One region of the Lelliottia sp. RD5 genome, then DNA from elsewhere that is predicted to be linked to it. Evidence: predicted binding sites of a transcription regulator. Region 1 holds the regulator's gene; the other holds the start of a gene.
What was found. Region 1 encodes CRP, which controls carbon source genes, mostly activating them, when cyclic AMP is high. Its sites were predicted from a motif close to ATGTGANNNNNNTCACAT; they were not measured.

Region 2: deoC (deoxyribose-phosphate aldolase) is a predicted target of CRP. The motif match lies at 2,144-2,161, and genes of this name have one in related genera.

Annotation. Positions count from the first base shown of each region.
Region 1 covers NZ_JBVYHQ010000012.1:20,699-25,708, reverse strand. Annotated here, with positions in the region: gene AC0LWE_RS21630 (YccS/YhfK family putative transporter) at 1-1,750, opposite strand, end outside; gene crp (cAMP-activated global transcriptional regulator CRP) at 1,808-2,440, opposite strand; gene AC0LWE_RS21620 (OsmC family protein) at 2,750-3,154, shown strand; gene AC0LWE_RS21615 (phosphoribulokinase) at 3,201-4,070, opposite strand; gene AC0LWE_RS21610 (YheU family protein) at 4,101-4,319, opposite strand; gene AC0LWE_RS21605 (hydrolase) at 4,316-5,010, opposite strand, start outside.
Region 2 covers NZ_JBVYHQ010000006.1:38,207-43,216, reverse strand. Annotated here, with positions in the region: gene deoA (thymidine phosphorylase) at 1-1,175, opposite strand, end outside; gene deoC (deoxyribose-phosphate aldolase) at 1,233-2,012, opposite strand; gene AC0LWE_RS17375 (YjjI family glycine radical enzyme) at 2,275-3,822, shown strand; gene AC0LWE_RS17370 (YjjW family glycine radical enzyme activase) at 3,797-4,657, shown strand; gene AC0LWE_RS17365 (TatD family hydrolase) at 4,652-5,010, opposite strand, start outside.

The DNA.
Region 1 (5,010 bases):
GGCTGTGGGTGACCCACAGTTTCATATCGGCCAGATAGTGCGAATTAAAGCCCGGCTCTTGCATGGCCTGATTCAGCGAGTTAAACAGCGCGTTATGAGCCTGATTGACCTTCATACGTTGGTACGCCAGCGGCGACGGCTGCGGATCGGCACTGAGAATCAGGCGAATAGCCTGCTGGTCGGCCTCGAGCGCATCATGCGCATTCTGGCGCAACAGGCCGCTTTGCCACTGTGGCCACAGCCAGACCATACCGCCAAACGCAATCAGACAGCCAATCAGCGTATCCACCAGTCGGGCGACAATAAACTGTTCGCCATTCAGGGTAAGCAGTTGCAGGGTATACACCGCGGTGACCGTAAAGCCGACCATCGCCCAGCCGTAGTTTTTACGGATAAACAGATAGCTGACCAGCGTGATAAGCAGCATGCCCGCCAGGGTGTAACCGTCCGGGACGTGGAAGTGCAGCGTGACGCCCGCAATCACCAGACCGGCAAGGGTTCCGCCCGCCCGGTGCAGGATCCGCACCCGCGTCGCGCCATAGCCGTTCTGCGTCACGAACAGCACGGTCATTAAAATCCAGTAGGGCTTGGGTAAATGCAGCGCCACGCCCATCAGGCTGGCGATACTGAGCATCACGCTAATGCGCGCCGCATTACGCAAAGCAGGGGATTTAAATGACAGATAGCTTTTGAGCGCCGGCAGCAGCGGCAAACGTTTCTGCTTATCCGCCATCAGATCACGGGAATAGAGCGGACGCTGGGTGCGCAGCACGCGTGCGATACGGCTGAAGTGCCAGGCGCAGAACTGTCCGACCGGATTATCGGGATGCTGACGGGCAATTTTCTCCAGCGCGCCCAACTGTTTATCCATGGTAAAGCGCGTGGGGTAGCGGTGATAGAGAATATCGTCAGCCAGCACGCGCAGTCGCGCCGCGACCGTCTGGGCATTCCAGCGGATCACCGCTTCGGCGTGACTGCGCTCCACCAGCTTTTGCACTTCCTGTGGATGATGCAGGCTGACGGAAATATGTTCCTGTAAATCCAGCCCTACCTGAAACGTGCGCAGCAGCCGTTTGTATTCATGGTTTTTATTGGCCGCCAGCATGTGTAGCTGCTGATAACACTGGCTGATTAAATCGACCACTTTTTGCTGACGCGTCAGTAACGGCGGCAGCGCCTTTTCCGGATCGGTATGCTGCGTCAGCAGGGTGTATTTTGCTTCGCAGTAATCAGCGAGCTGAACGTAGAGCAGGCTTAAGGATTCGCGCAACGGCTGCTCGCGCCACATCCAGAACCAGAACCAGTTGAATAATCCGTACCACAGCGTGCCAAACGCGTAGATCAGCAGCGGTTCCCAGACGGGCATATTCCCGGCGAGGCTGAGCGTAAAGATCGATGCAATCAGTGAGGCGGGAAGCAAGCGGGCATGCAGAGAACTGATTTCCGCCGTCACGCCGAGCGTGAGTGCCAGTACGGTCAAAATCAACGGCAGGGGGATATCGCGCGCCAGTAATAGCTGTACCGCGAGACTGCATCCGGCAAACAGCGAGCCGCCAATAATCAGGCGCTTGAAAAAGCGTTTATGCGGGGTATCGAGACCGGCAATATTACAGCAGGCAGGAACGAGGGAAAAAAGCAGACCGTGTTGCAGATGACCCAGAATCAAACCGACGGCCACGGGGAGACATAACACCAGCGTTTGCCGAAGTGCGTAGTTAACTTCCGGGTGATAGATCAGCCTGCGCCACATAGATGCCAGAGACAAAAACGGCGTGACACCTTGCGATGGCACGCCGTTCGACCGGAATTAACGCGTTCCGTAAACCACGATGGTTTTACCGTGGGCGGAGATCAGGTTCTGATCTTCCAGCATTTTCAGGATACGGCCAACGGTTTCACGGGAGCAACCCACGATCTGACCAATTTCCTGACGGGTAATTTTAATTTGCATGCCGTCAGGGTGGGTCATAGCGTCAGGCTGTTTCGCCAGGTTCAACAGCGTTTGCGCGATGCGACCCGTTACATCCAGGAAGGCGAGGTTACCCACTTTCTCGGAGGTGATTTGCAGACGGCGAGCCATCTGCGAAGACAGGCGCAACAGAATATCCGGGTTAACCTGAATCAACTGACGGAATTTTTTGTAGGAGATTTCAGCCACTTCACAGGCTGATTTTGCACGTACCCAGGCGCTACGTTCCTGGCCTTCTTCAAACAGGCCCAGTTCGCCGATGAAATCGCCCTGGTTCAGATAAGAAAGGATCATCTCTTTTCCTTCTTCATCTTTAATAAGCACTGCCACCGAGCCTTTGACGATGTAATACAACGTTTCCGCTTTTTCACCCTGGTGAATCAGCGTGCTCTTCGATGGGTACTTATGAATATGGCAATGAGACAAGAACCATTCGAGAGTCGGGTCTGTTTGCGGTTTGCCAAGCACCATGCGCTGTTATCCTCTGTTATAAGCTGTCACCAGAGTCATAAATCGCATCCTGACTCTGGGGTTGCAATCGAATTCTTCCCCGTACCTGGGAACTAGGCTGTCATAAGTGTTTGCAGCCTGTAATGTTTGATGTCCTCTGCATACATGTGTAACGTCAATGTATTACTGTAGCATCCAGAGTGTTTTAGCATAGCTTTTGCCGCGTGTCTCCTGGTGTCTCGCTTCAGCATGACGCAGGTCGTCTTCCGTTGCGAGAATTGTAACGCGCGGGTAATCTGTCCGGAAAAATGCAACGTCGGAGTGAATAAAATGCAAGCGCGTGTGAAATGGGTTGAAGGTTTAACGTTCCTCGGCGAATCCGCTTCAGGACACCAGATTTTGATGGATGGTAACTCCGGCGATAAAGCGCCAAGCCCGATGGAAGTGGTGCTGATGGCGGCGGGCGGATGCAGCGCCATTGACGTCGTCTCGATTCTGCAAAAAGGGCGTCATGACGTCACCGATTGTGAAGTGAAGCTGACATCTGAGCGTCGCGAAGAAGCACCGCGTCTGTTTACGCATATCAATCTGCACTTCATTGTGACTGGCAAAGCGTTGAAAGATGCCGCGGTTTCCCGTGCGGTGGATCTTTCTGCGGAGAAGTACTGCTCGGTGGCGTTGATGCTGGAGAAAGCGGTGAAAATCACTCACTCCTACGAGGTGATCGACGCGTAAGCGTTGACGAGATTCAGACCCTCTCCCACAAGGAGAGGGAAAAGGATCATTCGATCTTTTTGCCTTCCATCAGCCGTTGTACCAGCGGCATCATGATCAGCTCCATCGCCAGTCCCATCTTCCCGCCCGGCACCACCAGCGTATTAATGTGCGAAATAAACGAGCCCTGCAGCATCGCCAGCAGCCACGGATAATCAATATCGTCCAGATTACGGAAGTGGATCACCACAAAGCTTTCGTCCAGCGACGGAATCGTTTTTGCCGCGAAGGGATTCGACGTATCCACCGTCGGGACGCGCTGGAAGTTAATGTGCGTGCGGGAAAACTGCGGCGTCAGGAAGTTAATGTAATCTTCCATTGAGCGCACCACCGAGTCCATGACCGCTTCACGCGAATGGCCGCGCTCGCTGGTGTCGCGAGTGAGTTTCTGGATCCACTCCAGGTTGACGATAGGCACCACGCCGACCAGCAAATCGACGTGCTGCGCTACGTCATGCTGTGGCGTTACCACACCGCCGTGCAATCCTTCATAAAACAGCACATCGGTCGGTTCCGGGAGCGGCTGCCACGGCGTAAACGTGCCGGGCACCTGGTTCCACGGCACCGCTTCGTCATAGGTATGCAGATATTTACGCGATTGCCCTGTGCCGGTATGGCCGTACTCGGCAAAGGTTTGCTCCAGCAAACTGAAGTCGTTGGCGTCTGGCCCGAAGTAGCTGATGTGTTTGCCGAGATCGCGCGCCTTGCGGATCGCCATGTCCATTTCGGGGCGGGTATAGCGATGAAAACTGTCGCCTTCTACCTCGGCGGCGCGCAAGTTGAGTTGCGCGAAAATCTTACGAAACGCGAGGCTGGTGGTCGTGGTTCCCGCACCACTTGACCCCGTAACGGCAATAACCGGATGTCTGGCGGACATAGCAACTCCCTGACTGGAATGATGAAGCGATCAGCCGCGAAACTGATTGCGCGGCATGATGTTGACGGTTTCGTGCAGTTCAGACCACACCAGCAACACCTCGCCATTTTGTAGCTGCCGTTTCACATCGGCGACCTTTTGTTCAAGCGAGCGTTCATGTTCACCATAATCGGTGCCTTCGCGTAATACAAAGCTTTCAATCAGACTGTCCAGCGTTTCGGGAGCCAGATCTTGCCAGGGAATCATCATCGTGTTTTTTCCAGCCAGGGGGTTAACCAGTCGGGGATACGCGTTTCCAGCCACATTTTCGGACGCCGTAACGTGCCGCCGATAAAGCCAACGTGGCCGCCATGTTCGGTCAGCTGATACTGCACGTTAGCCGGCAAATAGCCCGGTGCCGGAATCGAATGGTGATCCATAAAGGGATCGTCTTTCGCGTGGATAATCAGCGTCGGTTTGGTTATCTGATTCAGCAACGGCATGGCGCTGCACTGACGATAATAGTCTAGCGCGTCGGCAAAACCGTGGATCTTCGAGGTGATCAGATCGTCAAACTCCCGCAGACGGCGCATGCGCTTGAGCTGTTGCAGGTTGATCGGCAGCGTATCGGGATAGGCTTTCAATTTGCGTGCCGCGTTGGCTTTCAGCAAATTCAGCAGATAGCGCTGATAAACGCGCGAAAAGCCCTTTTCCATATGATAGCTGCACTGCTCAAGCATAAACGGCGCAGAGACGATCACCGCCGCGTCCAGCGGCACGGCGTCGCTCTCTTTCGCCAGCAGGCAGGCCAGCATATTGCCACCCAGTGAATAGCCAACCGCCGCGGTAGGTGCCGCGCCGTAGGTCTTCGCCAGCCAGTGTAAAAACCAGGTGCCGTCTTCGGTTTCGCCGGAATGATAAATCCGCTCGCGACGGTTTGGCTCGCCGCTGCATCCGCGAA
Region 2 (5,010 bases), on a different contig from region 1:
CTGTCGCCCAGACGCGCCATATCAGTAAAGCCAACGCTGTAATCAATAGTGTCCGACGCCTGACGACGACCGCCGCCCATCGAGACCACTGCCATGCCCAGCGCACGGGTATCCATTGCACTGACAAAGCCTTCTGTATCGGCATACACCGCTTTGCTGAGCATGGCGGTTGGCAGGTATTTCGCATAGTTCTCAACGAAATCGTTCGGGCCTTTTTGCGCCGCAACCATACGGCCAAAGATCTCTGCCGCTTTACCGTTATCCAGCACAGCTTGCAATTTGGCACGCGCTTCGGTGTCGTCTTTGGCCAGCTTGCCGGAAATCAGCATTTCAACGCACAGCGCCATGGTGACGTCGAACAGACGCGGGTTACGGTATTCGCCCGTCAGGAACTGCACCGCCTCGCGGACTTCAACCGCGTTACCGGCGCTCGAGGCCAGCACCTGATTCATGTCCGTCAGCAATGCCGTGGTGCGCACACCCGCGCCGTTGGAAACGCCAACGATCGCTTCAGCCAGTGCCGCAGAGAGCTCAAATGTCGGCATAAATGCACCGCTGCCCACTTTCACGTCCATCACCAGCGCATCCAGCCCTTCGGCCAGTTTTTTGGCCAGGATAGAAGCCGTGATCAGCGGGATGGAATCAACCGTCGCGGTGATGTCGCGGGTCGCGTAAAAACGCTTATCCGCCGGAGCCAGAGAGCTGGTCTGGCCGATAATCGCCACACCAACGTCTTTAATAATTTCGCGAAAACGCGTGTCGTTCGGAAAGATATCGAAACCCGGAATGGCTTCCAGTTTGTCGAGCGTACCGCCCGTGTGACCCAGGCCGCGCCCGGAGATCATTGGGATGTAGCCGCCGCATGCGGCGATCATTGGGCCAAGCATCAGAGAGGTGACATCCCCTACGCCGCCCGTGGAGTGCTTGTCCACGATCGGGCCGTTAAGATTGAGGCTTTTCCAGTCCAGAACGCTACCTGAATCCCGCATCGCCATGGTCAGCGATACACGTTCCGGCATCGACATATCGTGGAAAAAGATGGTCATCGCCAGGGCAGCAATTTGCCCTTCAGAGATGGTGTTGTCGCGAATACCGTTAATAAAGAAACGGATTTCTTCGTCGCTTAATGCATGACCATCACGTTTTTTACGAATAATTTCTTGTGCGAGAAACAAAGTAGCCCCCAGGAATCAGGTTAAATGCGGCGAAACACTATCGCCGCAGGAGTAATATTAGTAGCCGCTTGCGCTCTTACCGTCGCCGTGACCCAGCGTTTTCAACAGGCTAGCCAGCAGGCTGGAAGCGCCAAAACGATAGTGGCGTGAATCGGCCCAGTCTGCGCCGAACAGATCGTCAGCGATCGCCAGGAACTGCTGCGCGTCTTCGGCAGTGCGAACGCCGCCCGCAGGTTTAAAGCCAACGGTTTTAGACACGCCCATATCGCGAATCACTTCCATCATGATGCGTGCGCTTTCTGGCGTGGCGTTGACCGGTACTTTACCGGTGGACGTTTTGATGAAATCTGCACCGGCTTTGATAGAGATTTCAGACGCTTTACGAATCAACGCTTCTTCTTTCAGTTCACCGGTTTCGATGATCACTTTCAGCAGAACGTTTGCCGCCGCACAGGCGTCTTTACAGGCTTTCACCAGATCAAAACCGACCTGCTCGTTACCTGCGATCAGCGCACGGTAAGGGAACACCACGTCAACTTCATCCGCACCGTAAGCAATCGCTGCGCGTGTTTCTGCCAGCGCGATATCGATATCGTCATTGCCATGTGGGAAGTTGGTTACGGTCGCGATGCGCACTTCAGGCGTGCCCTGCGCGTTCAGCGTTTTACGCGCAATGGGGATAAAACGTGGGTAAATGCAGACAGCGGCGGTATTGCCCACTGGCGTTTTCGCCTGATGACACAGCGCGATCACTTTCTCATTCGTGTCGTCATCGTTCAGGGTAGTCAGGTCCATCAGTTTCAACGCGCGCAGGCTGCTTGCGGTTAAATCAGTCATAACAATCTCCAACGGCATCGCCGTATAATTTTTCACCTTGCGGGTATGTGAGTATTCTAACATTCACCCGCACTCACACTTCGACATTCATCACAGTTAATGAAAACTGCATACAAATTTGCATTACTGTAATGAGATCTACTTCAAATTTCAGTCCTGAATCTGCTGACTAAAGCAGCAATCACCCGCTTCTGATCAATAGCTTCAGCGTAATGACTTCCTACAATCGGCCCATCATCCGCAGAATAATAAGGAAGCGACTATGTCCACCTCCGGTCTCGATGCTATGCAACAACGTTGCCAGCAAATTGTGACAAGCCCGGTACTGACGCCTGAGCAAAAACGCCATTTTCTGGCGCTGGAAGCGGAAAACAATCTGCCCTATCCCGGTCTGCCACCCGCGGCGCGTTCAGCGCTGGATGACGGGTTTATCTGCGACATGTTTGAAGGCCATGCGCCTTTCAAACCGCGCTACGTTCTGCCTGATTACGCCAAATTTCTGGCGAACGGGTCAGAATGGCTGGAGCTCGAAGGCGCAAAGGATCTTGATGACGCGCTTTCGCTGCTAACCATTCTTTATCACCATGTTCCTTCCGTCACATCGATGCCGGTGTTTCTGGGCCATCTCGATGCACTGCTACAACCTTATGTTAGAATTCTAACACAAGAAGAAATCGAAAGCAGAATAAAACGCTTCTGGCGTTACCTGGACAGAACGCTGCCTGACGCCTTTATGCATGCCAATATCGGTCCGGAAGATTCGCCTGTGGCACGCGCCATTTTACGCACAGATGCAGACCTGAAGCAGGTTGCACCGAATCTTACCTTTATTTATGATCCGAAAATTACGCCCGACGATCTGCTACTTGAAGTCGCGAAAAATATTTGTGAGTGCAGTAAACCGCATATTTCTAATGGTCCGATGAATGATAGAATTTTCACAAAAGGTCGTTTTGGCGTCGTGAGTTGCTACAACTCGCTGCCGTTGGCCGGCGGTGGCAGCACCCTGGTACGTCTGAATCTGAAAGCCATCGCCGAGCACAGCGAGTCCACAGAGGATTTCTTCGACCGCACGCTGCCGCATTACTGCCAGCAGCAGATCGCCATCATCGATGCCCGCTGTGATTTCCTGTATCAGCAATCCGGCTTCTTTGAGAATAGCTTCCTGGTGAAAGAGGGGCTGATTGATGCCGATCGTTTTGTGCCGATGTTTGGCATGTACAGTCTGGCAGAAGCGGTAAATGTGCTGTGCGAGAAATCGGGCCACCCTGGCCGTTACGGGAAAGATGAGCAAGCCAATGCGCTGGGCTATCGCATCAGCGAACAGCTTGCCCACTTTGTCGAGAATACGCCGGTAAAACATGGCTGGAAGCAGCGCGCCATGCTGCACGCCCAGTCTGGCATCAGCTCTGATTCCGGCACCACGCCGGGGGCACGATTGCCGTACGGCGATGAGCCCGATCCGATCAGCCATTTGCTCGCCGTCGCGCCGCATCATAAACACTATCCTTCCGGGATCAGCGATATTTTGACGCTGGACGAAACCATCAAACGTAACCCGCAGGCGGTTGTTCAGCTGTGTCTCGGCGCGTTTAATGCCGGAATGCGCGAGTTCACCGCTAACGTTGCCGGAAACGATCTGGTGCGCGTCACGGGCTATATGGTGCGTCTGTCGGATCTGGAAAAATATCGCGCCGAAGGTTCACGCACCAATACCACCTGGCTTGGCGAAGAGGCCGCGCGCAATACCCGTATCCTTGAACGTCAGCCACGCGTGATAAGCCATGAACAGCAGATGCGCTTTAGTTAGTCAGGTTATTCCCTTCTCCTGCGTGGATGGGCCGGGCAGCCGCCTGGCTCTGTTCCTGCAGGGCTGCAACCTGCGCTGCAAAACCTGCCACAACCCGTGGACGATAGGCCGCTGCAATGACTGCGGTGACTGCGTCCTCCATTGCCCGCACGATGCGCTGAACATTCAGGCCGGACGGGTCTGGTGGCAGGAGAGCGACTGCCAGAAATGTGATACCTGTTTACACGTGTGTCCGCAGCAGGCCACGCCCATGGCGCAGCGCTTAAGCGTTGAGGACGTGATGGGGCAAATCCGTAAAGTCGCGCCCTTTATCGAAGGGATCACCGTCAGCGGCGGGGAAGCGACGACTCAACTGCCGTTTTTGGTGGCGCTGTTTAGCGCCGTCAAAGCCGACGCCTCGCTGAAGCATCTCACCTGTCTGGTCGACAGCAACGGTTTGCTGAGTGAAACCGGCTGGCAAAAACTGCTTCCGGTTTTTGATGGCGCGATGCTGGATCTGAAAGCCTGGAACAATGAGCATCATCGTTTTCTGACCGGGCGCGAGAATCCGCAGATCAAACACAGCCTCCGCTGGCTGGCTCAACACCAGCGATTAACCGAGCTACGTCTGCTGGTAATCCCCGATCGTTGTGATTATCTGGAACATCTGGGTGCTTTGACGGCCTTTATCCGATCGCTGGGTTCTGTCCCGGTGCGAATCAACGCGTTTCATGCACACGGCGTGTATGGCGAAGCGGCATCGTGGCGTAGCGCCACGGCGGACGATGTGGAACCGCTGGCGCTGGCATTAGAAAAGCATCGGATCACGGTGATCCGCCCAGCGCTCTATTTATAGAGTGATCCCAAAGAGATCGTGAGTATTGCGTAACAGCGCATCAGCGATAACGTCTGCTGGCTCGTTGCGGAGATCGCATAATGTCGTAAAGACGCGCGCGGCCTGCTCCGGACGGTTAGGTTCTCCCTGAAAACCATTGAGGGGCATATCCGGCGCGTCAGTTTCCAGAAGCAACGATGAAAGCGGCAGTTGCGTCATCACATCACGGGTTTTACTGGCACGCGGGTAGGTGATCGTCCCGCCCACACCGATTTTATAACCCAGTGCAATAAAACGCTGTGCCTGCTGAAGGCTTCCGGCGAACCCATGCACCACGCCGGTTCGCGGGAGATCGTGGCGTTTGAGGTGCATCG